4 regions of the Staphylococcus sp. acrmy genome follow, and region 4 is predicted to be linked to each of the others. Evidence: riboswitches for the same ligand, from Rfam matches in the RefSeq annotation. Region 4 holds a riboswitch; each other region holds the start of a gene.
The links. A riboswitch is a leader RNA that binds a small molecule or an ion and turns the genes downstream of it on or off. The one in region 4 is predicted to bind thiamine pyrophosphate.
Positions count from the first base shown of each region.

Region 1: it holds a riboswitch for thiamine pyrophosphate, as region 4 does, so the genes downstream of both, FH144_RS01360 (ABC transporter substrate-binding protein) here and thiC (phosphomethylpyrimidine synthase ThiC) in region 4, are expected to answer to the same signal.
Region 2: it holds a riboswitch for thiamine pyrophosphate, as region 4 does, so the genes downstream of both, FH144_RS02880 (ECF transporter S component) here and thiC (phosphomethylpyrimidine synthase ThiC) in region 4, are expected to answer to the same signal.
Region 3: it holds a riboswitch for thiamine pyrophosphate, as region 4 does, so the genes downstream of both, tenA (thiaminase II) here and thiC (phosphomethylpyrimidine synthase ThiC) in region 4, are expected to answer to the same signal.

Region 1 is NZ_JALCVE010000001.1:276,150-285,776, forward strand. Features, by position in the region: gene FH144_RS01355 (CPBP family intramembrane glutamic endopeptidase) at 1-94, shown strand, start outside; TPP riboswitch at 890-992, shown strand; gene FH144_RS01360 (ABC transporter substrate-binding protein) at 1,050-1,958, shown strand; gene FH144_RS01365 (hypothetical protein) at 2,877-5,126, opposite strand; gene rarD (EamA family transporter RarD) at 5,401-6,306, opposite strand; gene FH144_RS01375 (zinc ribbon domain-containing protein) at 6,592-6,807, opposite strand; gene FH144_RS01380 (PTS mannitol transporter subunit IIBC) at 7,448-9,007, shown strand; gene FH144_RS01385 (BglG family transcription antiterminator) at 9,112-9,627, shown strand, end outside.
Region 2 is NZ_JALCVE010000002.1:222,023-231,649, forward strand. Features, by position in the region: gene FH144_RS02835 (cytochrome d ubiquinol oxidase subunit II) at 1-362, opposite strand, end outside; gene FH144_RS02840 (cytochrome ubiquinol oxidase subunit I) at 362-1,714, opposite strand; gene FH144_RS02845 (glutaredoxin family protein) at 1,914-2,144, shown strand; gene ptsP (phosphoenolpyruvate--protein phosphotransferase) at 2,238-3,953, opposite strand; gene FH144_RS02855 (phosphocarrier protein HPr) at 3,956-4,222, opposite strand; gene FH144_RS02860 (DUF697 domain-containing protein) at 4,547-5,089, opposite strand; gene FH144_RS02865 (class I SAM-dependent rRNA methyltransferase) at 5,149-6,321, opposite strand; gene auxA (lipoteichoic acid stability factor AuxA) at 6,508-7,803, opposite strand; gene graF (glycopeptide resistance-associated protein GraF) at 7,954-8,088, shown strand; TPP riboswitch at 8,261-8,360, shown strand; gene FH144_RS02880 (ECF transporter S component) at 8,445-9,020, shown strand; gene FH144_RS02885 (ABC transporter ATP-binding protein) at 9,033-9,627, shown strand, end outside.
Region 3 is NZ_JALCVE010000011.1:19,661-29,287, reverse strand. Features, by position in the region: gene FH144_RS10440 (DUF1146 family protein) at 1-185, shown strand, start outside; gene murA (UDP-N-acetylglucosamine 1-carboxyvinyltransferase) at 284-1,549, shown strand; gene fabZ (3-hydroxyacyl-ACP dehydratase FabZ) at 1,665-2,102, shown strand; gene FH144_RS10425 (YwpF-like family protein) at 2,203-2,646, opposite strand; gene FH144_RS10420 (single-stranded DNA-binding protein) at 2,834-3,232, shown strand; gene FH144_RS10415 (transglycosylase family protein) at 3,588-4,337, shown strand; TPP riboswitch at 4,438-4,539, shown strand; gene tenA (thiaminase II) at 4,615-5,304, shown strand; gene thiD (bifunctional hydroxymethylpyrimidine kinase/phosphomethylpyrimidine kinase) at 5,297-6,118, shown strand; gene thiM (hydroxyethylthiazole kinase) at 6,111-6,902, shown strand; gene thiE (thiamine phosphate synthase) at 6,904-7,542, shown strand; gene yidC (membrane protein insertase YidC) at 7,630-8,502, shown strand; gene FH144_RS10385 (HD domain-containing protein) at 8,572-9,213, opposite strand; gene cls (cardiolipin synthase) at 9,346-9,627, opposite strand, start outside.
Region 4 is NZ_JALCVE010000001.1:83,349-87,675, forward strand. Features, by position in the region: gene FH144_RS00395 (DUF898 domain-containing protein) at 1-311, shown strand, start outside; gene FH144_RS00400 (hypothetical protein) at 490-660, shown strand; gene FH144_RS00405 (LPXTG cell wall anchor domain-containing protein) at 891-1,091, shown strand; gene FH144_RS00410 (hypothetical protein) at 1,297-1,467, shown strand; partial or broken gene thiC (phosphomethylpyrimidine synthase ThiC) at 1,579-3,316, opposite strand; TPP riboswitch at 3,502-3,604, opposite strand; partial or broken gene FH144_RS00420 (HAD family hydrolase) at 3,803-4,327, opposite strand, start outside.

The DNA of each region.
Region 1 (9,627 bases), 200 kb from region 4:
TAGCTTGAAAGATAGTATTCTTGTACATATGCTTAATAACGCTTCAGCTAGCATTACCATGATTCTTGGACTAATTTATATTATTTTGAAATAAAGGTTCATTTCTACATAATTTTCAAAAAGATATTAAATTTATACATTTTATTGTTAAAAACAGTTTTAAAACAAAACAAACGGGTAAAACAAGCTAGATACATAAATTAAGTATCTATTTGGGATAACTTGGCATTATTTATAATGTGCCGGAGAATATATACTCTTTTCTTTTTCAAATTAGTTTGTACTAGACTTAGACTTCCTTAAATTTAGAGTACATTTATCAATCACCAACATTCCATACAATAAAATGTAACCCTGTCATACATTTTATTAAAACCCAAACATTTGTATATTCCCAAAAAAGGCTTTATGGCCAATACACTTATAGTCCTCCCAATGCTATAAGTGTATTTTTTATTTGGGAAAATAGTACAATCGCTTGTCTCAATTATTAACTTTTCAAATAAATTTACAACAAACATACATGATAAGATAAAAGAGAGTTCGATAACTAATTATTGGAGTGGTGATGAATCATGAAGCTACTAATATATGGACTAAATTTGCTCAACTATTTAATAGCAATAACGCTCGTACTTTATAACTTACATAACCTATCTCAAGTTGGTCTCGACATTTGCGTGTACTTTCTCATTGCTAGTTTTATTCTATTAGTCTGCTCACTTATCATTTATTTTCCAGCCAAAAATAATACGCTCTTAGTCAGTTTCTTTATAAATCTCTTTAATCTAGCCATTCTATTTCCAATAATGTTATTGCTATTGTTTTAATACTTTTTAACTTTAATTTCTATATCAGTTTCATCTATGCTATGTTATAAATAGGTAAAACAAGTCACTAGGGGGGCAATATTAATTGCTGAGAGAAAGTAAACCTTTCAACCCTTGAACCTGTTGGTTAGTACCAACGTAGGAAAGTGAAAATATATTTATGCATTTCTTTCAACATTCACTTTTTTACGGAAAACTGTTTATTGGAGGAATTTTTTTATGGAAAAATTAGTAGTCGGTTTAGAATGGTTTTTAAATCCTGATCATTTACCATTAATTTTAGGTATTGAAAAAGGTTGGTTTAAAGAACACGACTTAGAGATTGAAATGATAGAACCTGAAAAACATTTTGATGCATTAGAAGAAATTGAAAATGGTTCAATGGATATCGCCATTACTGAACCTATCCATTTAGTAGAAGATAAAGCAAGCAACCAAAATGTAGTAGGATTCGCTAGATACTTACATACGAATGGTGGCGTAATGTACAACAAAGATAAAGGCATTACAACACCTAAAGATTTAGTTGGCAAACGTCTCCAATATCCTGGTGCACCTGGTTTAGGTGGCATTGCTATCGCCAAAACGATGATTGAAGCTGATGGCGTAGAGTATAAAGACGGTGATATTACGCCAGTTAACAATAGCTTTTATCACACCGACGCTTTACTAAATGATAAAGCCGATGCTGCTACACTTATCTTTGAAAATTTTGAAATATTAGAAGCAAGAAGTAAAGGCCTTAACGTAGATTATTTCGCTTTAAAAGATTACAACGTACCAGACTTTTGCCAATTAATTTTTATTACTACGCCTAATAAATTAGATACAGAAAGTACTAAAATCAAACGATTTATCAAAGTCATTCAAAAAGCAATTCAGTACATCAATACAAACCTTGAAGACGCAATTAACATCTATGCCCAATACACACAAACAGATATAAATAACCAATTAAATAAAGATACCATCGAAGCCACAACAAAATGCTTCACAAATGATTTATCAATAAGCGACGATTTCTACAACGACCTACAATTGTGGCTAAAAGAAACCGGAAAAATTCAACAAACTATCAACCCAAAAGATTATTTTACAAACCGTTTGTTATTTAGTAGACACGATTGATATGTGATGATTATGTTAATATTATATTGAATAAAATAATTTTATAAGTTAAATATTACTTTTTGAGTTTGACAGACATTGAAACTTAACCTAGTATTAAATTAGCATTATAAATAAAAAAACCAACTTGTAAATTACAAGTTGGAATCATACACCATAGCTAGAATATAGAGTATGAAATCTCTATTTTTCTTACTAGTTTATTTAACCCTTTTATTACTGCCAATAATAAAGGGTTATTTTTTATTGAGTTTTCCAAAAAATATAGTCATTGCTAAAGATAAAAATACATTTAAAGTAATAAAAACTTCAAAGTTTATATTAAATATGCAAATAAACAGTAATAATCACCTCCTACATAAGTAAGAAATGATTACTCTGGCTATGAATTACTTTAATTGTACTTAAATCTTACAATAATTAAAAGCCACTATTTAGTGACAAAAGTTCGTAAAAACTTTCAAAGTCGCGCTATTCCAGGCTTAAAATAATCTAAAAATTTTATTTTAGTATTTCGAGCGTTTTTTATTGACTTTATCTCCTAATTAGGATTGATAACAATTTACTATAATCGTCTCTTACAATCACCATTTTAAGTATTATAATTACCAAAAAAGAGTAATAATAAGATTTTATATCATCCTTTATTTTATTGTCATATGATTTATTTTTTAGATAAATATGCAAAATAAGTTAACTTAAATTTAAAAGCTACTAAACACGAATATTTCTAAATAAGTCTAACTGATTATAAATACGTAGTTCACATCTATTAACTATTCCTAACTTTCATAAATCTATACTTTATATTAAATTTAAAAGACCCTCTTTTGTAATACAAAATTTGTAAGTATATTACATAAGAGAGCCTTAATAGTTATTCTATTACTTTTTTTAATTAAGAAATTATTTTTATTACTAAACTATTCCTTGATTTTTATCATAAACACTTTCTACAAACGCAATAATTTCAGCATCATCAGGCCCTTTTCTTTGCTCATATACCTCAATTAATAAATTATTATATAGTTCTTTAATAAAGTCTCTATGTGAGTTTGCAGCATACATTAATTTTAAAATTTTATTGAAGTCTTTATTTAAAAATGTTTTATTAATTATATACTCAAATTCTTCTTTACTCACACTACTCATTATTACAACCTCAATAAACTCTTCTTTTGCAATTCTAATCATTTGAACAGCATCATCTTCAACAAAGTTATCCATAATTTTTTTTACTGCCATTGTTGAAATAGCTCCTCCAATAGTTGCCCCAATAACTGTACCAATCCCTGGTAAAAATGAGGTTCCCAAAGCTGCTCCCCCAGCTAATCCACCTAAAGATCCAGCGCTTGTGGCTACTGTATTTTTTACAAGCTGTTTATAAGAAATTCTTCCTTTTAATATATTATAAACATCTGGCCCAAACGTCACAGCAACATTTATAGCTATCAAAGTTCCTCCGGTCACCATTTTTGTAGCGTTTTTAGAAGAATTTTTAGCAAACTTATTAACCACTTTTGTATTAATTAACGCTTGTCCTAATTTTTTTCCTGCCTGACTACCAGCAAATTGAGAAGCAATCATAAAAGTAAAACCGCTATAAGCAATAGGCTTTATGAATGAAATACTAGCTTTTTTAAAAGATTCCTTAGAGTCTAAGCCAGAGGTTCTACATGTCCAATACATCCATACACCTGAGACTATCGATCCAGGAATTGCCGTACTTGCCCCGTGTATAAAATCAATACCTGCAGAGTATTTAATCTTTTGTGCTAACGTTACAGTTTTTTTATTTCCTTGTGAGTCTATATAAACTGAATGTTTTTTACTATCAAATATACTTGTTTGAGCAATTTGTGCTTGATTGTAAGTTAAAGCACCTTTTTTTATATATTTATGTGCATTGTTAGGATTATTTTCATGGGGGACAGCCCCACCTTCTATTTTTCTCTTCATTTCTTTTATTGCTTCCGAATATTGATCTTTTGGAACCTCTAAAATCATCATTTTTTTCTTGTATATGTATTTAGCAGTTTGATGTTTATCTACAGTGTGGAACGCTGAATTCACACTAGCTTTAGCATTTTTACAATATTTTGTTTGAATGAATTTACCGTTTACAGCTCTATCTGGACCATTTTTTTTATTCTTATGACCGAAACCTTCAGCATTTTTCATTTTTAATTTATCAAACGCCGTTCCCGCATGTTCTCCAGCCACACCATAACCTTTGGCTTTTACTCGTTCACCAGTTGTTTTATCAGTTCTCTCACTAAATCTAGCGTTAATTTGAGACCTATTCAAGTCTTCATTCATTTGCAAACTAACATTTGCAAACTGAGCATTACTCATTGAATTTGAAATATTATTAATATCTAAGTTATCTTTAATATTCTCAAATATTTTCTCTAATTCTTTAGTTTGTTTATTTTCTTCAACTTCAGTTTCTGTAAATGCTTTATTTTTTAACGCTTCATTTACAATTTTAGACCACCCTGATTCAATAACAAAATTTATTTTATTTGCTAACGACTCTGGTAAATTTCTAACTATCATATTAGGACGTTCGTAATATAATAGATAAGATGTTTTTCCAAATCTATATTGCTTATATAAATTTTGAAATGGAATGCTAACTTTTTCATTTGTGTATTTTTCTTTCTTATCTTCTTTATTTTTATTTTTTATTTGTCTATTTAATACAATTTCGTTTGTAGTTATTAAATATCCATACTCCATAAACTTCATTTCATTTTTTGCTGGTTTCGCATTATATATAATAGGATAAACATCTTCAGATATATTTTGTTCAGTCCCCATGTTAAAATATTCTGCTCTGTTTATAGGAATATTTTCACCAATCATATCGCTCTCTATAGCCATACTTTCAATCTCACTACTAAATTCAATAGTATTATCTACTACTATATCCCCTTTTTTCCAATCAGAGATATTTTTTCTCTGTAAAAACAAAAGTATAGCTACAACGATGAAAACCAAAATTATTGATACTTTAAAACCGAGAAATAGAATAGTATAAAATAAAATATTTAATAATATAATACTTCCAATTGCTAAACCTATTGATTGTGCCAAAGACAATTTAATTTTCTTATAAAAAAATGCACTTAACCCTATAATTATTAAAAATCCCAAAAATTCCATATACCGTCTCCTATAAAGCTTCTATTTTAAAAAACACTATATAATTATATTTTAATTAAATTTTTATTTCTACAACAAATTGTGCACATTTTTTATTTAATTTATGTATTTGTAGTTTCAAAATTGTATCTATAATTAATCTTTGATAATAAATCTAATAAGTAATATTAAGTTGAAAGCTTGTGGTAAAAATTGAATTTTTTTACATAGAATTGAATTAAAAAAGGAATTCCTACGTTATATAGAAATTCCTTTACGATGTATTAAATTCACATTATTGAGGTCTAGCGTTACGTTTCATTTTCACGTATTGAGAAATACTATATAACGCGATACCAACCCAAATGAATATAAACGTAATCAATTGATGAATATCGAATGGTTCTTTAAAGGCGAAGATGCCTAGGATAAATATTAGCGTTGGGCTGACGTATTGAATAAAGCCAGTTAATGATAGTGGGATACGTTTAGCACCTGCTGAGAATAAGATCAGTGGCACTGCCGTAATCATCCCTGAAAATAGAAGCCAGAAACTATCCATATTTATACCTACTGAACTTTGACTCGTTTGCCATAAGTAAGCCATGTAAATAAGACCCGTCGGTGCAGTAACGATACATTCTATTGCGATACTACTCATCGCTTCAACTCGCACTAATTTTTTAAGCAAACCATAAATACCAAATGAAAATGCTAGCATTAGTGAAATAAACGGAAACTCGCCGACACGAATGGTCATGTAGACTACGCCCACCATCGCAAAGATAATAGCCAACGTTTCAAACTTATTAAATCTCTCTTTTAGGAAAATGAACGCCAATAGAATACTTACTAATGGGTTAATGTAATAACCTAAACTTGCCTGTAGCACATGTCCATTTGACACTGCCCATATGAATGTTCCCCAGTTTATCGTAATAACGTACCCCGCAATGATAATCACGATAAGTTGTATCGGATGTGAAACTAAATTTGTTATGTCTCGCTTAAATGTGTTCGTTTTCTTCAAAATGAAAATCATGAGCACCATAAAAATCATTGATAACACGATACGATAGGCAAGAATTTCAAACGCACTTATTCCCCCTATTAATTTCCAATAAATAGGAAGAACTCCCCATAATAAATGCGCACCTAACGCAAACAAGACTCCTTTTTTAAATTCAGTATTAGAATCCATAACCACACCTCCCAATTGTATTTCCATGGAAATAAAGTATTAAGATTATCGTACCAATAGTTACAACAATTGGATACATGTAAGTCCTACAAAATTAGAATTCTTGTTTATTTTAAGCTGAATTTCCCTGATTTTAGACACCCTGCACTATACAGCCACACAACCCGAAGCCTAACCTATAACATTTCCAACTGGTTACTATCCTCTTTACAAAATATGATCTTAAATTAAAGAAAACACAAAAAAACAGTGGCTCTTACCCCACTGTTTAAAAGTATTTATCTTTTATCCTCCAAAGAATAAATCGATGAAGTCTCTTTTTCTATTTGCACTTTCTTTATAGAACTCAGTATAACCACAATTTTTACATGTTATGGTTTTAAAGTTATTGTGCTGTAAATCTAATAATTTTGAGATTCCTGAACCTGTAGCTGATAACGTACCTTCTTCAACTTCAGTATGTCCACACTTAATACAACCTGTATCTTGTGTCTCTGACATATACCTCACTCCTTAAATATTTACTTATTTATTATTTAACCTATTTATCCTTTAAATAATCGTTCATTTCTTAAATAATGACCTCACGCCACAACGAATGTAGTTGAGCGACTCCTAGTGGAATAGAAAGTGCCGAGTGACCACAGGCACGAGCCTTTCCCACAGGAACGCGTCTCAACGAAAGTGAGTCCCTACCTACCACTTTGCTAAAAATAGCATCACTCAAACACCACAACAATAATATAGAGAATTACTCGAATAACCTCCCACGTCACAACGAACGCAGTTGAGCGACTCCTAGTGGAATAGAAAGTGCCGAGTGACTACAGGCACGAGCCTTTCCCACAGGAACGCGTCTCAACGAAAGTGAGTCCCTACCTACCACTTGTCATCCACGCCATCCTTCTCTTGCCATCCAATAACCACCTTCATCGTCACCATTTTTACACTCCTCTTGCTCCCTACGCCATCCTCATTTTCAATAAAAATAACCAACACAGACATTAATTTAGAATACTTCTAGTTATACATACTCTTGTCACATTTATTGTGACAAAGTCGCATTTTCTTTATGTTGTAGACGCTTTCTCTCCCCCTTACAATAAAGACACACAATAATAATAAAAAAAGAGGTGTAGTTATGGCTCAGACAGAAACACAAGAGAAAAAAGGTCTCGGCCGTAAAGTCCAAGCGTTTGGTTCATTCCTTAGTAGTATGATCATGCCAAACATCGGTGCGTTCATCGCATGGGGCTTTATCGCTGCGATTTTCATAGATAATGGTTGGTTCCCTAATAAAGAACTTTCTCAATTAGCAAGACCAATGATCACATACTTAATTCCATTACTTATCGCATTCAGTGGTGGCCGCTTAATCCACGACCTACGTGGTGGTATCGTTGCCGCGACAGCAACTATGGGGGTTATCGTTGCATTACCAGATACACCAATGTTACTTGGCGCAATGATTATGGGTCCTTTAGTAGGTTGGTTAATGAAGAAAATCGACCAATTCCTACAACCTAGAACACCACAAGGCTTTGAAATGTTATTCAACAACTTCTCAGCAGGTATTCTAGCATTTATTATGACAATCCTTGGCTTCAAAATCTTGGCGCCAATCATGCAATTCATTATGCATATCTTATCAGTGGCAGTTGAATTCTTAGTTCACCTTCACTTATTACCATTAGTAAGTATCATCGTAGAACCAGCTAAAATCGTGTTCTTAAACAACGCAATCAACCATGGTGTGTTCACACCACTTGGTACAGACCAAGCAGCACAAGTTGGTCAATCAATCTTATTCACAATCGAATCTAACCCTGGTCCAGGTTTAGGTATCTTATTGGCTTACATGATTTTCGGAAAAGGCACAGCCAAAGCAACTTCATATGGTGCAGGTATCATCCACTTCTTAGGTGGTATTCACGAAATCTACTTCCCATATGTATTAATGCGTCCGTTATTATTCTTAGCAGTTATTTTAGGTGGTATGACTGGCGTTGCTACTTACCAAGCAACAGGCTTTGGATTCAAGAGCCCAGCTTCACCTGGTTCATTCATCGTGTATTGCTTAAACGCACCTAGAGGCGAATTCTTACACATGTTATTAGGTGTTATCTTAGCAACAATCGTTTCATTCGCAGTTGCCGCATTAATCATGAAATTCACTAAAGAACCTAAACAAGATTTAGAAGCTGCAACAGCTAAAATGGAATCTAACAAAGGTAAAAAATCTAGCGTCTCATCTAAATTAACTGGTGCTACTACAGGCACTGGCGCAGCAAAAGAAGCAACTGACGATACAGCTAATAAAGATGATAAAGACGCATCATCTGAAGAAAATGCAGAAGACTTACTTGATGACTACAACACTGAAGACGTTGACGCTCACGACTATAGCAACGTTGACCATGTTATTTTCGCATGTGATGCGGGTATGGGTTCAAGTGCAATGGGTGCAAGTATGTTACGTAATAAATTCAAAAAAGCAGGTATTTCAGACGTTAACGTTACAAATACTGCAATCAACCAATTACCAAACGATGCACAACTTGTTATTACACAAAAAACATTAACTGACCGTGCAATCAAGCAAGTTCCAAACGCTATTCATATCTCAGTGGATAACTTCTTAAATTCTCCACGTTATGAAGAATTATTAAACAACTTAAAAAAAGATCAAGATAAAGAGTAAGAGAGTAAGGCGACGAAACCTTTGAAGTAACTTAGGTTTCCCCTTCTCTCCCATCACAAACTATCACTAAAAATAGAACTATAGTTTGCTAGGAGGGTACGACAATGTTGATGAGTACACGTGAAAAAGAAATCATTGAACTGTTAATCAAATATTACGGTCAATATGTCACGATTTACGAAATTGCTCAACAACTTGGCGTATCCTCTCGTACTATTCATCGTGAATTAAAGGACATTGAAACCTATCTTAAAGGATTTAATATCACGCTCGAACGTGCAAATAAGAAAGGCATTAAGCTATCCGGTGAGGATGTTCATTTTCAAGAATTAAAAAAAGAAATGGCCCAACATGAAACGGTTGATTTATCGGTAGAAGAACAGAAAGCCATTATCTTATACGCCTTGATTCAATCGAAGCATGCAGTGAAACAATATAGTTTATCGCAAGAAATTGGCGTGTCGGTGCAAACATTGACCAAACTACTCGACGACTTAGAACACGATCTCGCAAGCTATCAATTAACCCTTTACCGCAAACGTGGCGAAGGCGTCTATCTCGATGGCCCGGAATCGAAGAAACGTGAATTTCTAAGTCAGCTGATGGTCAATAACTTAAAT
Region 2 (9,627 bases), on a different contig from region 4:
CCATATAGAAATATCCATGGTAATTTTGTATCTTGACCGTAATGTTCAAAGGCGTAAAAACTACCTCTTACTGAAATCAGTATTAGCGCAATTGACCCAGGTACTAGTAATACTGTACCTAAATAAAGCGCCGAAGCTGGGAAGAACCCTACAAACCCTACGAAGAAGAATACAAAGAAGACATTAGTTACTTCCCAAACTGGGTTAAGATATCGTTCAACTAAGTGGTTAATTTTCTTTTCTTCACCTGTCAGCTTAGAATGCAATGTAAAGAAACCAGCCCCAAAATCAATTAAAGCGACGATAATATAGAGAAATAGGAATGTCCATAATACTGTAATACCAATACTAGTATAATCCATTATTCATGACCTCCCTTACCGATGACCTTGTCAACATCCTCTTGCGCAGGTTTATTTTTAAACATACGTAATAATACATAAGCTGAAGTGACTAGTAACACAAAGTATAATAGTCCAAATAATATTGTAACGAGTGTGATACCTCCAGCCTGTGTGGCAGCTTGACTTACACGCATGTATCCTCTGATGATCCATGGTTGACGGCCCATTTCAGTTAAGAACCAACCAAATTCAATCGCTAACATTGAAGCTGGACCAGTAAGTAGAACCGCATAAAGTAAACCTTTGTGAGTCGTATATTTACGTAATTTCTTAATTAGCATAGTTAATATAAATGCACCTGAAATAATGAAACACAATACTCCCATAGAAACCATTAAATCAAAGAAGTAATGGACAATCATTGGTGGAAGTGTGTCCTTAGGAAAGTCATTTAGACCTTCCACTTTGGTATTTACATTGTTATCAGCTAAGAAACTAAGCATACCTGGTATTTTAATAGCACCAGTAATTTCTTGAGTTTTCTCGTTTAACACACCGAAGAATACTAAATCTGCTTTTGAACCTGATTCAAAGTGCCATTCATACGCTGCTAATTTTTCAGGTTGAACTTGATGAAGAAACTTCGCTGATAAATCCCCTGCCAACATAGATAATAATGTTGATAGGAAACCAACGATCATTGTCATTTTCAATGCTTTTTTATGATACTCTGTGTCTTTACTATATTTATTTTTCAACAGCTTAAAGGCTGCAATTGACGCTAAAACAAATGCCATAGTCATCCCTGCTGTCGCAATAACATGGAATGCTCTGACTAAAAATGAAGGATTGAACATGGCTTCAAATGGTTGTACATTCACCATTTTTCCATTTTTCATTTCAAAACCAGCCGGTGTATTCATAAATGAGTTAACCGCTGTAATAAAGAATGCTGAGAATGAACCACCAATAATCACAGGTATACTGATGATAAAGTGAATCCATTTATTTTTGAAACGATCCCAAGTATATAAATAAATACTTAAGAAGATTGCTTCAAAGAAGAATGCAAATGTTTCCATAAATAATGGTAATGCAATAACGTGACCGCCCATTTTCATAAATGTAGGCCATATTAATGATAGTTGTAAACCGATAATCGTACCTGTTACTACACCTACTGCTACAGTAATTGTATAACCTCTCGACCAACGTTTTGCTAAAGCTATATATTTAGGATCCTTATTTTTAATTCCTAAAAATTCTGCGATGGCAAACATTAAAGGCATCCCGACACCGATCGTTGCAAAAATGATGTGCACTGCTAATGTCATACCAGTTAGGAAACGACTAATTTCAACAGAATCCATATCTTAATCTCCTTTTCTTTATCTTTAGATTAAAAATCAATTGACTTAAATTATATTAGTTTCTACATACTAACTAAATTCTTTTGCTTATTTTTTTCGAAAAAAATTAAATAGAATTCACATATTTATCACAGTTTGCAATTCTGTCATAATTTCTTTATAGTATTTTCAGGAAAATTAAAATAAGGAGTGAAATAAGATGTCTCATATTACTATCTATACACAGAATGACTGTCCACCATGTACATTTGTGAAAAATTATTTAAGCGAGCATAACGTAGAATACGAAGAGAAAAACATTACAAATGATACCTATCGTAATGAAATGATGGAATACGATGCGTTTGCCACACCATTTATTCTTCTAAACGATGAGCCAATGTACCAAGTGGATATGGATAAAATTAATAATGCATTTAACATTAACTAGTAACGGTTAAAATTCAAAAAAGCCCTAAGATGACTTCATATGAAATCACCTTAGGGCTATCATTTTAACTTAACATTTTAAGCATACAATGTTTTATTTAGAAATATTATTAACTAAATCTTTAACTTCGTCTTGAGTAGCACAATTAACTGCACGATGAGCTAATTCTGCCATTTCATTTTTGCTTAAACCATTAATTTGTCTTCTAGCTTTTAAGATAGATGTAGAACTCATTGAGAATTCATCTAATCCTAAACCTAATAGTAATGGGATAGCTGTTTCGTCTCCAGCCATTTCGCCACACATACCAGTCCATTTACCTTCTTTATGAGAAGCTTCAATCACTTGTTTTACTAAGCGTAAAATAGCTGGATTGTATGGTTGGTATAAATATGACACGCGTTCTGACATACGGTCGGCAGCCATAGTATATTGAATCAAATCATTTGTACCAATACTGAAGAAATCAACTTCTTTAGCGAAGATATCAGCTAAAGCTGCAGTTGATGGAATTTCAACCATGATACCTAATTCGATATCATCTGCTACATCATGACCATCATTTACAAGCTTTTCTTTTTCTTCTAAAAGAATAGCTTTCGCATCACGGAATTCATTGATTGTAGCTACCATTGGGAACATAATATTCAATTTACCGTACGCTGAAGCACGTAATAAAGCACGCAATTGAGTTCTAAAAATGTCTTGTTGATCTAAACATAAACGAATTGCTCTATATCCTAAGAAAGGATTCATTTCTTTAGGTAGATTTAGATATGGTAGCTCTTTGTCGCCACCAATATCAAGTGTACGCACTACAACGCGTTTATCTTTCATCGTTTCAAGTACTTTTTTATACGCTTCAAATTGCTCTTCTTCAGTTGGCATTTGGTCTCTGCCCATATAAAGGAATTCAGTTCTATATAAACCGATACCTTCAGCGCCATTTTCCATAACACCATATAAATCGTCTGGAGTACCAATGTTTGCTGCTAATTCAGCATGTTCTCCATCGATTGTAACTGTTTCAGCATCACGTAATTTTTGTAATTCTTTTTTATCTTCAAAGAATCTTTCACGTTTATTTTGGTAAGCAATTAATTCGTCTTCAGTAGGGTCGATAATTACGTCGCCAGTTGTACCGTCAACAATAATCATGTCACCTTGTTTAACTTCTTTAGTAATTGATTTAGTACCAACTACTGCTGCAATTTCTAATGAACGACTCATTATTGCTGAGTGACTTGTACGTCCACCAATATTAGTTACGAAACCTTGAACGAATTCTTTATTCAATTGTGCAGTATCAGAAGGTGTTAAATCATTACCTACTACAACTACACTTTCATCAATCATACTTGGGTTTGGTAAATCCACACCGATAAGATGTGCTAACACACGTTTAGAAACGTCTCTAATGTCTGCTGCACGCTCTCTCATGTATTCATTATCCATTGATTCAAAGATAGTAATGAATTGAGTAGTAACTTCATTTAAAGCTTCTGGAGCACTTACTTGTTCATTTTTAATCTTCTCTTCGATAGGTTGAATTAACTCAGGATCATCAAGAACTAATAAATGTGCATCAAAGATAGCAGCTTTATCAGGACCTAATTGTTTTTCCGCATTATTTCTAATTTTAGTTAATTCGATTTTAGAAGCTTCTAACGCATTTCTAAATTTTTGAATTTCAGCATCAGTATCTGTCACTTTTTCATTAGCGAACGATAAATCTGGTTCTACTAATAAATAAGCTTTAGCAATTGCTACACCATCTGATGCAGCAATACCATTAATTAGTTTAGACATAATTATTCAGTTAAACCTTCTTTAGATAAGACATCACTGATTGCTTGAATTGCATCTGCTTCATCGCTTCCGTCAGCATAGATAGTGATTTCAGCATCTTTACCTACACCTAAACTCATAACACCCATGATTGATTTTAAATTAACTTTTTTACCGTTATATTCTAATTGAATATCTGAATCAAATTTTGATGCAGTTTGAACTAACATAGTTGCTGGACGTGCATGAATACCTGTTTCGTCGATAATTACATAAGATTTTTGTTCCATAATCGATTTCTCCTTCGAAAAGTTAGAATATTCAAATTTGTCATAATCTAACATAATTTTATACCATAACACTACCAAATTATAATAACTAATTCAATTCTAATACTATTGAAATACTATCCTAATCATTAATTATATTAATGGAAAAGTGTTCTAAATTACTATATTATGTTTCTATTCTTCAATATCTATACTTACTTTAGTTTCTATTGAAATCGTTTAAGCAATTTAAGGTTAAATTATATCTAGAATGACAAACTTTAAAACCATCTTAATATAGCTTTAACATTAAGCTCACTTCAATTATACTACAACATTTTGCTTTTAAATAATATCATTAAGAACTTTTTCGCATTTTTCGATATGATCTCGTCCTAATTTATTCATGAAATAGTAGCTAATTGAAGCTGACACGGCTTGTCCTACTACTGGGAACCATCTAGTTTGTTTTGCAGCTGTACGTTTTGCCATATCTCTAATAATCATTTTTAGCATCGCACTTGTCACTTTTCTACCTATAAATGAACTACCTTGAATTGCTGCAGCGGCTAAAATTCGCTCTTTAGCATCATCGCCTAACGTGTTCACTTGCTTATGATCAAGTCCATAAATTTTGTTAATATCTTCAATAATATCTCTAGTCAATTTGATATCTACGCCAAAATCTAGTCCAGGAATAGGTACTACAGTCATACTTGAAGATAATAGTGATTTTTTCTTAACAATCGATTCAGCTTTAGCTCTACGTTCTGCTATTTCTTCTTTAGTAGTTGGTAAAATGCTTTTTTCTTTAATTTCTTCAATATTTAAAACTCTGTTACCTACTTTATTAGTAACGCCGCTTGTTAGTCTATTCATTATACTCATGCTTAGACACACACCTTCCTTTAATCATTTATTAAACAGTTATACCCAATTTTATTGTTTTAATGCTTAATATTTAAGAAAACGGCTTTCAAATACTTAGATGGTTTGTAGTGAGGATGCGTTTTAAAATCTTTCGGCAAGCCCATTACTTCTTTAATTTCATATTCCACGCCAGCATTTTCTAATGTACTTTTTATAACATTTTTAAATGATTTCAATGGGAATACACTAGAATTGGTACATAATAATAATGAACCATTAGGGGCTAAAACTTCTAGAGCGCCGTTAATTAAATCATCATAATTTTTTTGTACAGAGAATGTTTTTTTCTTGTTACGCGCAAAACTAGGTGGATCAATCACAATTGTGTCATATTCCTTACCGTGTCGTGCTGCATAATTATAGAAATCAAATGTATCCATTACATAGATGTATTGACTTTTAGGATCGATAGCATTTAAACCGAAATTCTCTTCTGTTAACGCGCGTGAACGATTGGCTAAGTCGACACTTGTAGTATGCTCAGCATGTTTGGCAGCAACTACTGAGAAAGCACCTGTATAACTGAATAAATTCAGTATTTTTCTTCCTTCTGAAAATTGGTCACGTAATTTTTTACGTACCTCTTTTTGATCTAAAAATATGCCAGTCATTAACCCATCATCTAAATCTACATTATAAAACGTGAAATTCTCTTCAATCACAATTGGAAATTCAGGTGTGTCACCTAGCACATGACCACCAGTGTACTCTGAATCTTTAAAGCGCATCTTCTCATAAATAGAGCTAAACTCAAATACTTGTTGAATTGCTTCAATAACATTGTAGCGGAATTTATACACGCCTCTTGAGTACCATTGAATCAGTAAATGACCGTTATAATTATCAATCGTTAAGCCACCAACGCCGTCACCTTCCGCATTAAATAATCTATAGGCATTAGTGCCTTCGATGTGACGATAATATTCTCGTTCTTCTAAGGCTTGTTTAAATAATTTTACGAAAAATGGCGTATTAATGTCTTCATTTTGATCATAACTTAATACCCAACCTAAACCTTTATGTTGACGACCTACATAAGCTGTCGCAACATATCGGTTATCCTCAGTGACTAATTGAAATAAATCGCCTTCTTTTAAATGATCGTGTTGGTAAATATCATCTTCGTTTACCAATGGATATTGATTTAAATATTTTGTTTCTTTTCCTTTATTTAACGTTGCTATTTTCATTATCGAATTCTCCTATTTAAATCATATTTATACTTACTTTTACTTTTTGAAAATGTTTCTTATTTAGGCACGTTACCATTTTAACAAATTTGAAATTTTCATTACACACATTAACGTCAAATCAGCAAAACTAAAGGCCAAGACATTTTATATAAATGTCCCAGCCTCTTAGCGAAACGTATTCAATTATGGCCGTTCTCTTAATTGTAATGTAAATGCGACGATGACTGCAATTAACATTAAAATTAAAGTTGGCGTAATAAACACAGATAAAAGCAAACCATGGATCATAATATTAATAAATTCTGTTAACAATTTAAAGAATAGAATGCTTATCATAAAGAGTTGTAAATAATAAAACTTACCTCTTAAGAAATGTGTCAATGTGGTAGCAACATAGATAATAATGATGAACATTAACAATAATAATGTTATCCATTCAATTACATATTGAGTTTGTGATAACTCCCATTCACCAGACACAAATAAAGCATTTCTGTTATTAAATTCTATAAAAGTAAATAAGAATAAAATGAAACCACAGAAGATTTCTACATAAGCAGGTTTAATCCATTTAGGACGTCTCATCCAACTTGGAATATCGTCCTCTTCGATGTTAAAGATATTTTTAAATTTGTTTTTAAACTTATCACGTTTAGATCTGATTTTATCTAAATCTACACTTCTTCTCGTCTTATGTGCATATTCGGATGTTTTATCTTGTAGTTGTTTAAAATGAACTTTAGATTGATTCGAAACATTTCCTTTACTTGCTCTTGATAATTCAGGTTCTTCTTCACCAAGTTCTTCCTTAGTTAATGGTAATGCGCGTCTTAGGAATAAGAAATTCCAGATAGAAGCTTGCGCTAATAACCACATAACTAAAAAGAATGTATTTACGCTTAAAATATCAATTGGTGCAATTTCATTTGCATCAATTTTACCGTATAACGAAATTTGGGTAATTAAATAACTTATTCCGTATGAAATAATTATCCATAGATAATGACTTTTTCTATTTTCCTGATTAAGTTCATCTTTATAAACGATATATCCAGTATGAATAATAAATGGAAAAACAAAAATCACTGCCCAAAAGCCATATACTTGAGTCATTAAGGTAATTGTAATAAGGAAGTATAAAACACCAATAATTAAAAAGAATATTGAGATGTCGTAATCATATTTAGTAGTACGGTATAATGTATAACCAATAAACATTACAATAATACCAAATAAAATAATTATGACTGCACTTATAATAGGAAAGTTGCCTATGAATCTACTCATCACTCTAATAATTTCACTGAAGAATGCATTAAGGAAGTCCCATAAATTATGAATTTTTAATTCAGCTTTATTTTTATCCTTTAATTCATTGATTAAAGGTAAATTAACTAAAATAATGAGACCCGTGAAGAGTGAAACGAGACCGATAAGATAACTATAAATTATCTCGGTGTGTTTCTTAAGAAAAGACATACTGTTCACCTCAAAATTCATTATATATGAAGTTGTTACTCTTGTCTTTATTAAAGAATAAAATACAACTTGAGACCTATAAAAGTTTATCTTTATTTCTAATGGGTAGACTATAACTGTAATAATTATTCGTATAAGGAGTGTTGCATTATGACAAACGAAGATGCTAAAAAATTATCAGCTGAAAAAGCTAAAGAAGTAGAAGAAAAATTAAAAGACCAAAACGAAGAAAAAACTAATGACACTGAACAAACTAAAAAAGATGTTCAAGACACTTTAGACTAATTTAGACATATAAGTATGGTGGCTACCAATCCCCTAACGTGGATTGGTAGTTTTTTTTATGTTCTAAAATAAATAAATATAAAATCTATAAATTCCTATCAGTTTTAACCAAAATCCCTGAATGACCTTGACATTAATTAGGAAAAGTCATACATTTAAACTAAATTAAATAACAACGCACTAGGGGTGTGTATGCTGAGATGAGGTGTAGCCTCAAACCCTTCGAACCTGAACTAGCTAAGACTAGCGTAGGAAAGTGTTGCTAACATAAATAATTTCAACTTTTATATAAAGTATTTTATTTGAGACGCACAACTTTCTACGGAGGGTTGTGCGTTTTTTTAGGAGGAAACTTTATGTCAAAAGGTTTAAAGCTTTCAGAAATATTAGTAACTGTACTGATTGCTGTAGTATTTGCAATTATTTATAACTTATGGTGGTTTGCATACAACGTAGCACAAGTTGCAGGTCTTCATATTGAGCAACTCACATACGGCGTTTGGTTTATGGCTGCTATCGTCGCATATTTAATTATTCCTAAACCAGGTATCGCCTTAATTGCAGAATTTGCTGCTGGTGCTGGTGAAACTATTGTTATGGGTAAATTTGATATTCCAACGATTATTTATGCCATTTTACAAGGTTTAGCATGTGAAATCATTTTCGCTATTTTTAAATATAAATCAAGATCTTTAATGGTAGCGGCATTAGCTGGTTTAACTACAGCGCTTATTTCATTCCCAGTAGATTATTTCTACGGTTATTTAAATGAAGTAGCAGGTTGGAACTTACTATTATTCATTGTTTTCCGTGCGATTAGCGGTATCGTAGTTGCCGGATTACTATCTTATTATATTGTCAAAGCGTTGGATCAAACTGGCGTAACCAAACTATTCCGTCCAGCTTCTCAAAAAGACTACGACAACCTATAAGGGGAAATCATTGTGTTAAAAGCAAAAAATTTACGTCTTAAATATCCAAATGGCGAAAGAAAAATTTTCGATAATTTAAATATTGAAATTAAAGATAAAGAAAAAGTGCTTTTACTAGGTCCTTCTGGATCTGGTAAAAGCACATTGCTTAATGTGCTAAGTGGTATTGTTCCTAATTTAATAGAACTACCTATGAAATATGATGAATTAGAAATTAATCAACAATCAGGGGTTATCTTTCAAGATCCAGATACTCAATTTTGTATGCCGAAAGTTTATGAAGAATTAGCTTTCGTTTTAGAAAATAAGAAAGTCCCACGTAGTGAAATGGACGAACAAATTCAACAAGCCCTTGCTTCTGTGAATTTAAATGTAACTGACACTACATATGTTAACCACTTGAGTGGCGGGATGAAACAGAAATTAGCTATTGTGGAAACTATTTTACAAGAAGCTGATACGCTCTTCCTAGACGAACCTACGGCAATGTTAGATGTAGACGCTACGGCGGATTTGTGGAAACGATTAATTCATTTATGGACGGATCAAACAGTGCTTATCGTTGAACATAAAGTTGAACATATATGGCAACACGTTGATCGCGTTA
Region 3 (9,627 bases), on a different contig from region 4:
TGATTTGTATTTGTATTGCTTATTGGGCATTAAACTCTCTTAAGTTGGATAATCTCTTTAAAAAAGGGTATACTACTCAAGTTCAAGTTTGCCTGATTTTTTTAGCAATCTTATTAGGAACAGCAGTAACCAACTTTTTAGTTGATTTATTACAGTATTCTACGCAAGTAAAATATTTATTTTGATAACTGTAATTTAATTTAAAAAATGGATATAATTAGTAAATAATTATTTGAAAAATGGGAAATGGTAGAAGTAATAGGAGTTAAAGTGGAGGATTAAAATGGATAAAATAGTAATAAATGGAGGCAATCGCCTTACTGGAGAAGTTAAAGTCGAAGGTGCAAAGAATGCAGTATTACCTGTTTTAACTGCATCATTATTAGCATCAGAAGGAAAAAGTAAATTAACAAACGTTCCAGATTTAAGCGATGTCGTAACAATTAATAATGTATTAAAAACTTTGAATGCTGAAGTTGAATACAATAAAGAAGATGGCGCTGTAACAGTAGACGCATCTTCAACACTTAACGAGCAAGCACCATATGAATATGTTAGTAAAATGAGAGCTAGTGTATTAGTAATGGGACCTTTATTAGCTCGTTTAGGTCACGCTATCGTTGCGCTTCCTGGAGGTTGTGCAATTGGTGCCCGTCCTATTGAACAACATATTAAAGGGTTTGAAGCGTTAGGCGCAGAAATTCATTTAGAAAATGGAAATATCTATGCTAGCACTAAAGATGGCTTACAAGGTGCAGATATTCATTTAGATTTCCCTAGTGTGGGTGCTACCCAAAATATTATTATGGCTGCATCATTAGCTAAAGGTAAAACAGTTATTGAAAACGTTGCTAAAGAACCTGAAATTGTTGATTTAGCAAACTACATTAATGAAATGGGCGGTAAAGTGACTGGTGCTGGTACTGATACGATTACCATTCATGGTGTAGAAAAATTAAAAGGTGTTGAACATTCTATTATTCCAGATAGAATTGAAGCCGGAACATTAATTATTGCAGCAGCAATTACAAGAGGCGATGTATTTGTACGTGACGCTGTTAAAGAACATATGACAAGTCTAATTTATAAATTAGAAGAAATGGGCGTTAATTTAGATTTTCAAGAGGAAGGCGTACGTGTAACGGTTGATGACGAATTGAAACCTGTAGATGTTAAGACACTTCCTCATCCAGGATTTCCAACTGATATGCAATCACAAATGATGGCTTTATTACTTACAGCTGAAGGTCATAAAGTGATTACGGAAACAGTCTTTGAAAATCGTTTCATGCATGTTGCTGAATTCAGACGTATGAATGCTAATATTACTGTTGAAGGTCGAAGCGCTAAAATTGAAGGTAAAAGTCAACTTCAAGGTGCGCAAGTAAAAGCGACAGATTTAAGAGCAGCCGCTGCCCTTATCTTAGCTGGATTAGTAGCTGAAGGTACTACTCAAGTAACTGAATTAAAGCATTTAGATCGTGGTTATGTTAATTTCCATGAAAAATTAAAATCACTAGGTGCCGATATTCAAAGAGTAAATGATTAATTATAATGAGCATAATGCTTAAATATATGATTTAAAAGAAGGTTGGGGCAAGATGAATCGACTCCTAGAGTATGATTTTAAATGTCTCACCCTCTACTTTTGGAGGTAATTATTTATGGAAACAATTTTCGATTATAATCAAATCAAACAAATCATCCCGCATAGACAGCCTTTTTTATTAATCGATCGAGTTGTTGAGTATGAAGAAGGAAAACGCTGTGTTGGTTTAAAACAAGTTTCAGGTAACGAACCATTCTTCCAAGGTCATTTTCCTGACTATGCAGTAATGCCCGGCGTTTTAATTACAGAAGCATTAGCTCAAACAGGCGCTGTAGCGATGCTTAATAGAGAAGAGAATAAAGGTAAAATCGCTTTATTTGCTGGAATTGATAAATGTCGTTTTAAAAGACAAGTTACTCCAGGCGATACTTTAATGTTAGAAGTTGAAATAACTAAAATTAAAGGTCCTATAGGTAAGGGTACAGCTAAAGCAACAGTCGATGGACAACTAGCATGTAGTTGTGAACTTACATTCGCTATTCAAGACGCATAAGTTTATAGTTCTAGTGGTTTTAACTACTTTTTACTTTAATTAGTTATAAGCCAAAAATAAGCCTTAGCCATTTTAAAAAATGACTAAGGCTTAATTTATGTTATTCTCGTTCAAATTTTTCTTCTTTTAACTTAGGTTTAGATTGCATCATGCGATTGAAAGTAACTTTTAATTCTTCACCTGATAAGCCTTCATCAATTAATTGCTCTAATAAACTTTCAGCATAAACTTGTCGTAAAGTATAAATATGACATTCAAAGACAATCGACATTGTCTTCTCATAAGTTGAGATATTTTTAATCGTAGCGTCAAATAAGGCAGGATCATTAGAAGGTCTTGTGATAACTACTCGAATATCTAATAACGTTTGTTCATCATAGTATGTCTTCATTGTTTCATAATGAGCGTTAGAAATTACAATTTCTAATAGCCACCCAGTGCCACTATTTTCTTTATTGATAATAACGCCATCTTCTAATTCAAATTCAGTTATTCCACCATTTTCATTTATGATTTGGAAGCGTACCGCTTTAAACGTCTTCACTTTCTCACATCCCCAAATTATTTTAAATTATACAAAAATTTATGAATTACCAAATTTAGCAGTAATTTATTAACTATTTTCTTTAAATATATCAAATTTTGAGTATCAATAGTAAAGATTTTATTAAAAATAGGATTTTGACGAGAAACAAACTAATGAATAATATAGAGATAGAAGGAGGTGAGATATGCTAAATAAGATAGTCATAGTTGGCCGTATGACCAAAGACGCACAAATTTATGATAAAGAGGAGGTGAAAATCGCTACCTTCAGTGTTGCTACTGAACGTAATTATAAAGATGAAAACAATGAAATAGCTTGTGATTATATTTTTTGCAAAGCATTTGGCAAAACTGCAAGTAATATTGAAAAGTACACTAGTCAAGGATCACTTGTAGGTATAACGGGGCATATGCGCTCTCGTAAATATGAAAAAGACGGGCAAACTCACTTTGTAACGGAATTATACGTTGAAACAATTAAATTTATGTCTCCCAAATCTAAGAATAATGAACTACTCTCTTCCCTCACATATGATGAAGACACTTATCCCTTAAATAATCTTGAGATAACCAATATCAATTAAATTTCTATATTTTAACTCCAATTCTATCTATTCTATATATAACATCTTTCAATTATACTCAGAACCTCTCTTATTTCTTCCCAACAAAGTAAGGGAGGTTCCTAATTTTTGGGTTTAATTATCTGAAAGATTTCAATCGTATTACATAACAAAAGTATAAGATAATATCTTAAACACTGTCATGGAAGTTTTAAATTACTAAATTTAATTAATTTGTACCATTATTCAATGTAATTTGTATGTAAAAAAGACCTTCCTTTTTTTATTTCACTGTAACCTACACTGCTTTTATGGATGTTAAAGTGTAACTTGTAAAATAATTTATGAACAAATTACGTAGGAGGATTTTTATACTATGAAAAAGACTATTATTGCTTCATCATTAGCAGTAGGCTTAGGAGTAGTAGCTGGTAATGCAGGTCAAGCTGATGCGAGTGAATCTCAAATTAACAAGGCAGAGTTAGCACAATTAGCAGAATCAAATGATCAATCATTAAACCAAGGTCCTATTCAAGAGGGCGCTTATGATTATCAATTCAACTTAAATGGTAAATCTTATCATTTCTGGTCAGATGGCACTTATTTCCAATGGGAATATCATCCATCTAATGGTGCAACAGTAGATAACACTGCTCAACAACAAACATCAACTCAAGCAACTGGACAACAAGCTAGCACACAAGACACATCTTCTTACAATCAAGAAGCACCACAACAAACTAGTAACCAACAACAATCAAATACAACACAACCAACACAAACACAACAAGCACCACAAACTGAGCAAACTCAACAACCACAACAAGCTACTTCAAGCACTAGTCAATCTAGTCAATCAAGTAGCGAAGCTTCAAGTGGTTCATCAGTAAATGTTAATAGCCATTTACAACAAATTGCTCAACGTGAATCAGGCGGCGACATCAAAGCTGTTAACCCAAGTTCAGGTGCAGCAGGTAAGTATCAATTCTTACAATCTACTTGGGACTCAGTAGCACCTGCTGAATATAAAGGTGTATCTCCAACACAAGCTCCTGAACACGTTCAAGATGCTGCAGCTGTTAAATTATACAACACTGCTGGCGCATCTCAATGGGTAACTGCATAATTTAAATATATAATATATTTTAGCTAAGGCATCTTTTAAAGGTGTCTTGGCTTTTTTATTTGCTAATTAATTACCAATTTGATATGGTGAAAGAAATAATAAAAGCTACTAGGGGAGCCTTATTGATGGCTGAGATGAATGATTCGGACCCTTATAACCTGACTTGGTTAGTACCAACGTAGGAAAGTAGTGATGTGAACGTTTCATTCATGTTCTAAGAATGAAAGCTACATTTCTACGTTGAAATGTAGCTTTTTATTTTTAAGGAGGAAATGAAATGACTTTTTCAACTGAATTAAAAGAAGCTTCACAACCTATTATTGAGAAGATTTATAATGATGGGTTTATTCAAGATTTATTAAAAGGTAGTCTATCAAAGCAAGCGGTACGTCAATATCTACGTGCTGATGCTTCATATTTAAAAGAGTTTACTAACTTATATGCACTTTTAATACCTAAAGCACCAACTATGAAAGACGTTAAATTCTTAGTTGAACAAATCGAATTTATGCTTGATGGTGAAGTAGAAGCGCATGAAATTTTAGCTGACTATATTAATGAACCTTATGAAGAAATCGTTAAAGAAAAAGTTTGGCCTCCAAGTGGCGACCATTATATTAAGCATATGTATTATCACGCTTATGCGCATGAAAATGCAGCGTATACCATCGCAGCTATGGCTCCGTGTCCATACGTATATGAAGTTGTGGCTAAAATGGCATTAGAAGATGACAATTTAAATAGAGATTCAATCACAGCTAAGTGGTTTGATTTTTATAGTACTGAGATGCGTCCACTTATAGAAGTGTTTGATCGCTTATTAGATGAACTAACTGAAAATTGTACAGAACAAGAAAAAGCAGATATTAAAGAAAGTTTCTTACAAAGTACAATACACGAACGTAACTTCTTTAATATGGCATATATAGATGAACAATGGAACTTTGGAGGCGCTAACCATGAATAAACCTAAGATTGCTTTAACTATTGCTGGAACAGACCCTACAGGTGGAGCAGGAGTAATGGCGGATTTAAAATCATTCCACGCGTGTGGTGTGTATGGAATGGCAGCTATTACGAGTATAGTGGCTCAAAATACAAAAGGCGTACAACATATTCACAACCTTGAAACGAGCTGGGTAAAAGAACAACTTGAAAGCGTCTTTGATGACGAGTTACCGCATGCAATTAAAACAGGTATGATTGCCACAAAAGAAACAATGGAATTAATTCAAGGATTTTTAAAAGAACATTCAGATATCCCTTATGTTATTGATCCAGTTATGCTAGCTAAAAGTGGCGATTCATTAATGGATGATGATACTAAAACACATTTACAAAATACATTGTTACCTTTAGCAGACGTGGTTACGCCTAATATACCTGAAGCTGAAGAAATCACAGGTTTGAAAATTGATACTGAAGAAAATATTTATAAAGCTGGGGACATCTTTATTAATGAGATTGGTAGTAAAGGCGTTGTAATTAAAGGCGGCCATTCTGCTGATTTAAATAACGCTAAAGATTTCTTATTCACTAAAGATGGCGTTTATACTTTCGAAGACCAACGTTTTGATACAAAACATACGCATGGTACAGGTTGTACATTTTCAGCAGTTATTACTGCAGAACTTGCGAAAGGTAAGTCAATTTATGATGCAGTGAAAAAAGCCAAAGATTTTATTTCAATGAGTATTCAATATACACCTGAAATTGGTCAAGGACGTGGCCCTGTAAATCATTTCGCTTATATGAAGAAAGTGGGATTAGATGATGAATAATTTAGAAAAATTAAGACAAGATAATCCATTAGTTGTATGTTATACAAACAATGTAGTTAAAAATTTTACTGCAAATGGTTTACTTAGCATTGGTGCAAGCCCTGCAATGAGTGAAGCCCCAGAGGAAGCTGAAGAATTTTACAAAGTAGCGGGCGCTTTATTAATTAATATAGGTACTTTAACTAAAGCCAATGAAGAAGATATACTTGCAATCGGTAAAATTGCTAATAAACAAGGTACGCCTATCGTTTTTGACCCAGTAGCAGTAGGCGCTTCAACTTATCGTAAACAATTTTGCCAAAGATTTTTATCAGAAGTAGAAGTTTCAGTTATTAAAGGAAACGCCTCTGAAATTCTTACATTAGTTGATACGAATACAACTATGAAAGGTACAGACGGTGATACGAACCTTGATCCAGTGACTATTGCTAAGAAGGCTTATGAGAAATTAAATACAGCCATCGTCTTAACAGGAAAAGACGATGTGATTGTTCAAGATAACAAAGTTGTTAAATTATCTAACGGGTCTGCTTTATTGGCTAAGATTACAGGAGCAGGTTGTCTATTAGGTGGTATAGTAGCAGGTTTCTTATTTAGAGAAACACATCCATCAATACAAGTGTTGGAAGAAGCGGTAAGTTTCTATAATATTGCTGCTGAAATTGCTGAAAATGATGCTCAAGTTAAAGGACCAGGCACATTTTTACCCCAATTACTTGATCAAATGTATTTAATGAACTATGAAACATATGAACGAGATGTTAAACGTGAAGAGGTAGAATAATATGTTTAAAGCGAACGATTTGAATGTCTATTTTATTTGTGGAACTCAAGACATACCACAAGGTTCTGATATTAAAGATATTTTAAAACAAGCATTAGAAACTGGAATTACATTATTTCAATTTCGTGAAAAGGGGCCAGATTCATTAAAAGGAGAGGCTAAAGAGACATTAGCTAGAGAGTTAATGACGTTATGTCATGAATATCATATTCCTTTTCTAGTTAATGACGATGTTGAGTTAGCTTTAGCCATTGATGCTGATGGGATTCATGTAGGGCAAGATGATGAAGAAGTCACTTCTTTTAGAGATGATTTTAAAGATAAAATTATTGGGTTAAGTGTAGGAAATGAAGAAGAATATCAAGGTTCTGATTTAACCGATGTTGATTATATAGGAGTAGGGCCAATGTATGCTACACCGTCTAAAGCAGATGCTAGTGCACCAGTAGGTCCTGAAATGATTAGCACTTTAAAAAATCTTAACCCGTCATTACCAATGGTAGCTATTGGCGGTATTAATGAAGATAACATTGAACCAATTGCTCAAGCAGGCGCTGATGGTGTGTCTGTGATTTCAGCGATTGCACGTAGTCATAATATTGACAAGACTGTTACCAAATTACAAAGTTATTTCAAATAAATGATAGTTTTTTTCTTTTTTGTTTTCTAGTACACTGTGATTATGATAAAATAAGCCCTATGTGAATATATCAATAGAGGTGTAAAAATGAAGAAGAAAGCGTTACTACCTTTGTTATTAGGGGTAATGGTCTTTTTAGCCGGGTGTGATTATTCTAAATCTAGTAATAGAGATGGATTTTTCTACAACACATTCGTCGAACCAATGTCTAAAGTATTACATTGGTTAGGCCATTCAGTTTTTAATGATGATTATGGTATTGCAATCATTGTATTAGTTTTAGTCATTCGTATTGTGTTATTACCTTTCATGCTTTCAAACTATAAAAATAGTCATATGATGCGTGAAAAGATGAAAGTTGCTAAACCAGAAGTTGACGGCGTACAAGAAAAAGTTAAACGTGCACGTACTCAAGAAGAAAAAATGGCAGCTAACCAAGAAATGATGGAAGTATATAAAAAATATGATATTAACCCTATGAAGAGTGCTTTAGGTTGTTTACCAGTACTTATTCAAATGCCAGTCGTTATGGGCTTATATTTCGTATTACGTTATCGTATTGGTGGCGGAATTACTGAACATCCACATTTCCTATGGTTCAATTTAATACATCCTGACATTTGGATTACAATTATTGCCGGTGTACTTTACTTTATCCAAGCATGGGTTTCAAGTAAACAAATGCCACAAGAACAACGTCAAATGACATATATGATGATGATTGTATCACCAATCATGATTATTTGGATTTCGTTAAGTTCAGCTTCAGCATTAGGTTTATACTGGTCAGTCAGTGCAGCATTCTTAATTGTACAAACTTACTTCGCTAATATATACTATGAAAAAGTAGCTAAAAGAGAAGTTGCACCAATGCTCGAAAAATTTGAGAAAAATAAAGACTCAAATGCTAAAGGTAAAAATACTCAAGTAGTTTCTAAAAATAATAAAAAGAAAAAATAGAATATAAATTTACTTCTGTATATTAAAAGCATCGATATCATGTAATGGTATCGATGCTTTTTTGACTATTTATAAATGCCATTCAGAGTAAAATTGAGTTAAAAACTGTTTCATAAAGTCATGTCGTTCTTGAGCAAGTTTACGACCAGTAGAGGTATGCATTAAATCTTTTAATTTAAGTAATTTATCATAAAAATGGCGAATTGCAGAAGGTGATAGGGTGACGATATCTTCAGGAGTGGGAGGGTTAGAATGAGGTGATTCTGTCCACATCGGTTCATTAAAATGACCAGCAAATTGGAAGGTTCTGGCGATACCGATAGCACCAATGGCATCTAAACGATCAGCATCTCTAACTATTTGTCCTTCAATTGATAATTCCACGTTATTATTGTTTCCCTTGCGATAACTCAAATTTTGAATGATAAATAAAATATGCTGTTGTTCATCTTTAGACAATTCAATTCTATTTAGAAAGTTTTTTAATTGATCTAAAGCTTGTTCTTTATTTGTCAATTTATCATCGATGACGTCATGTAAGAGGGCTGAGAGAATAATAATTGATTCATTGCCTTGTTGTTCAGATTGGTAAATAGCACGTACAAGTGATGTTACTCGCTCTACATGGGCTATATCATGACCAGAATAGTCATTTTCATGAAAACGATACATATAATCATGTGCTAACTTTATTTGTTGAGATTGTTCCATAATGTGCTCCTTTATAAATTGATAATGAAGGCGAAATAAGATTTGGAGCAGGATAGAAATCAATAGTTCCAAAGATTTCATCATCCCGCTCCAATGTATAAATTGTATATAGTTAAGTCATATCTCAGTTGATTATAAAATAGGCGATAATAATTGAGAAATACCTTCTTTAAATTTCACCCATGTACCACGTTGGTTATATAGTTCTTGTGTTAAACGATAAGATAATTTCATATCATCTATAAAGACTTGTTTAAGCTGACAAGCAATATCTTCATCGTATATAAAAGCATTTACCTCAAAGTTAAGAGTAAAGCTACGATTATCCATATTAGTAGTACCAACCGTTGCAATTTCATCATCAATGATTAACGTCTTAGAATGTAAAAAACCATTATCATACTTATAAATTTT
Region 4 (4,327 bases):
TCAACATTGACTTCTTAGCTGACCCAAGTAAAGTACCATTAGTAGTAGAATTACTGATTCATGTATTGATAGGTTTTATTATATATATTGTTTTCTTGTTTATTTATCATATATCTAAGCCACTTTATAACTTAAGTTATGTGTTACTTATGTTGATATTCATCGTACTCTATCCACTCTTAATTATGTTAGCACGACGTGAGATATTCCAATTCAGTTGGCTTGAGTATGGTTTATGGATGGTTGCGCACATTATCTTCATTTGTTTAATGGCATGGGCTATACCCTACTTTTCAAAAAAGAAATACTAAATTCACAGAAATTATAAACTTTAAATAACCTTTAATATTGTTAAGCTAAATTTACAAAAGGTGAGTTCTTTAAGCTAGGTTAAAGTTTCGATATCGTTCGTTTTAAAGCCCTATTTAATTCAATTCTGAGTGTTACACTAAGGCTGTAATCGATAATAAATGAAATGGGGTTTGCATTGTGAAGAAGGTTTCTCTATTGGTGTTAACTGTTCTAATAGGCACGGTAATATTATGTTTAAACTCAAACCATGCATTAGCTGCAGAAATGGTTACGAAGGACAATGCACAACAAGTTGCACAAGAAGCAATGTCTAATAGTGGAATTTACAAAACTTCGGCAAAGCCATAGATAAAGGTAACTATTTCGAAATTGAAAGTCATAATAAAGCAAATTCTGGTGTAGGTGTCTACAGAGTTTATAAAACTGGCGAAGTAGAATATAAGAATGATAAATTTAGTGATTTTAATCAATTAGCAAGTGAAGACACACATGCGGAACACGGCATCGCAAAAGCTGCTGAATTAGATAACCCATCTCCAACTACTTCAGACGCTTCTTCCGTAGATAATGCTCGTGAATTGAATACGTATTATGTAGGAAATGTAGCTTCTACAGAAGTCCCATCATCTAAAACTAATACACATCAATCTACTTCAAACAAAACATTGCCTCAAACTGGTGATGCCAATCATCATCAACCTATTCAAGCTTTAGGTAGTTCATTATTTCTACTAGGTAGTTTAATTTTAATCAATCTCACAACTAGAAAAACTGCATAATAGCTTGAATGTTTTTAGTGAGAGTGAGACATTTATATCATAGATGTCTCCATTTTTGTTTTGGCAATAGTTGATTGAGTTGAAGACTCACTGTAACTGTACTTTCTTCATTACTGGTCAACCTTGCTAGAGTGAGACAATGAAATCTTAGAAATCACATTAGATTTCTGTGTTGCTCTCTTTTTATGTAAGGAGGTTAAACTATATGGTTTATACGTTATTAGGTATATGCGTCATCTTACTAATAGGCGTTGTCGGCTTTCCATTGATATATGGATTCATAGATGGCTCTAAAAATCCTGGCAAGTATCCTAATTTTCTATCTAAAGAAGAACAACGTCGTCAAGAACATAGAAAGAACAGAAAAGATAAGTAATAATAATTTAGAAAAAATATTGCACCCCTAGAAGTGGGATTGTTTAGTCCAACTTTTAAGGGTGCATTTTATGTGATACTTTATAATTTAATTGTGTAACAGTATCTTATATTAATGATAAATTTTACTACCTTGTTCTTTGAATTCTTCGGCTTTTTCTTTCATTCCTTCTAATTTCTCTCGATGTTCTTCTCTGATATTATGCGAAATTTTCATTGAACAGAATTTAGGGCCACACATACTACAGAAGTGTGCGACTTTAGCCGCTTCAGTCGGTAACGTTTGATCATGATACTCACGTGCTCTATCTGGGTCTAACGACAAGTTAAATTGATCAATCCATCTAAACTCGAAACGGGCTTTACTTATCGCATTGTCACGTTCTTCTGCATTTTTTAGATCTTTTGCTAGATCGGCAGCATGGGCCGCAATCTTATAAGTAACCACGCCTTCACGCACGTCATCTTTATCTGGTAAACCAAGATGTTCTTTAGGTGTTACGTAACATAACATTGCTGTACCATAGCTTGCAATGTTAGCTGCCCCCGATAGCTGAAGTAATATGGTCATAAGCTGGTGCAATATCAGTTGTCAGTGGTCCAAGTGTGTAGAACGGCGCTTCTTTACAATAGAAATCTGCTAACTCTTGGTTTTCTTTAATTTTATGCATAGGAATATGGCCAGGACCTTCAATCATTACTTGTACATCATGTTTCCAAGCGATATCAGTTAGTTCTCCAAGTGTTTTCAATTCTGCAATTTGACTTTCATCATTTGCATCATAAATTGAGCCTGGTCGTAAGCCATCACCTAATGAGACAGCAATATCATATTGCGCTAATATCTCACAAATATCATCAAAATGTTCGTATAAAAAGCTTTCTTCGTGATGTGCTAAACACCATTGCGCCATAATTGAGCCGCCTCGAGAAACAATGCCAGTGAGGCGGTCTACAGTAAGTGGTACATGATGTAGACGCACACCCGCATGAATTGTGAAATAATCAACGCCTTGTTCCGCTTGTTCGATAAGCGTATCTCGATAAATTTCCCAAGTGAGATCCTCTGCTACACCACCAACCTTTTCCAAAGCTTGATAGATAGGCACGGTACCCACTGGCACTGGAGAATTACGCAATAAATATTCTCGAGTAGAGTGAATATTCTTGCCTGTCGATAAATCCATGATTGTATCTGCGCCCCAATGGATAGCCCATACAAGCTTTTCTATTTCAACTTCAATAGATGATGAGACAATAGAGTTACCAATATTAGCATTAATTTTAACTTGGAAATTCTTACCAATAATCATTGGCTCAGATTCAGGGTGATTTACATTGTTAGGAATAATGGCGCGTCCTCTAGCAATTTCTTCACGGACAAATTCTGGGTCCACGTCTTCTCGGCATGCCACATATTTCATTTCTTTAGTAATTATGCCTTTTTTAGCATAGTACATTTGTGTAATGGCATGGGCTTTACTTGCTTTTCGCGGTTGGTAGTCAAAAGATTGTTCAACAAGATTTTTATGCCCCTCTTTTTTAAAACCATTATCAATAGATTGTATACGACGTCCAATATAAGTCTCAGTATCGTTTCGCTCCTCTATCCAATGATGACGGGTTTTTGGAATACCTTTGAAAATGTCTACTTTATAATCATCTTCATGGTAAGGGCCTGCTGTGTCGTATACATACAAAGGGTCATTGTGGCGCTTTTCATTGTCGAATAGTGTATCAGATAACTCAATCTTTCTAAATGGCACCTGAATATCTTCATCTACACCTTGCTTAAATACACGTTCACTTGCTGGAAAACCTTTTTTCAATTCAATGTTTTCTTGTTTCATAAAATCCTCCTATAATCATGACGCTAAGAGAATTTTAAGCACACAAAAAAGGAATATATTTGTTAGAAAAAAGCGATCATTAATAATAAAATACATTATTAAACAGAATAAAATGATGGTTGATAGAGACAACCATAATCGTATCCTGTCTTTTTATATGTATTGAATATATTTTATTTTAAATTTACTTTATCCATTTGCTTCCCTACGCTAGTATTATCTAGTTCAAGTCCAAAGGGTTGAGAAATATTCCTCTCTCAGCACTTAAAAGCACCCCTAGCAAATATTAATTGATATCCGATGATATTCAATTATGGCTTTAGTATATCAATTAAGATAAAAAGTTACAAATTAAGATTTAATTCACTATATTAGGAGTGGAATTTAGATGGAGGAAATGATTACTTAGTACGTAGAGAATAAATAATTAAATCAGAAACACCATTAAAAATCTAATTACATTTACAATTTATTAGCCGACCTATCTTATCTCTCAAAATTCGTTTGTTTTACACTATTAATAATGAAATCAGGATTTTCTAATTTTAAATTTTCTTCACTATGACTTCCCCATGTTACAGCACATGAAGAGACTCCTGCATTTTTTGCCATTTGAATATCAAATATAGCATCTCCGATATATATAGTTTCAGTTTTGTTTAAGTTATATTTATTTAAAATATAAAGAATACCATCAGGTGATGGTTTATAATTTTTTACTTTATCTGACCGTATGATTTCCAAGAATAAATGATCGACCTTTAATATCTTTAAATTTCTCTTTAGTACTTCAGTTTTTTTACTAGAAACCACGAATAATTTAGCCTTTTTATGAAGTGTCTCGAGTTGATTTAACATGCCATCATAACTATTTAAATGTGCTTCTTCAACTTCTTTATAATTTTCTCTAAATAATCTTATGAGTTGCTTAAGTTCTTTTTCGTTTAAATCTACTGAACTCATTAAATTAAATGATTTTTCAATAGGTATACCCATATAATATTCAATTTG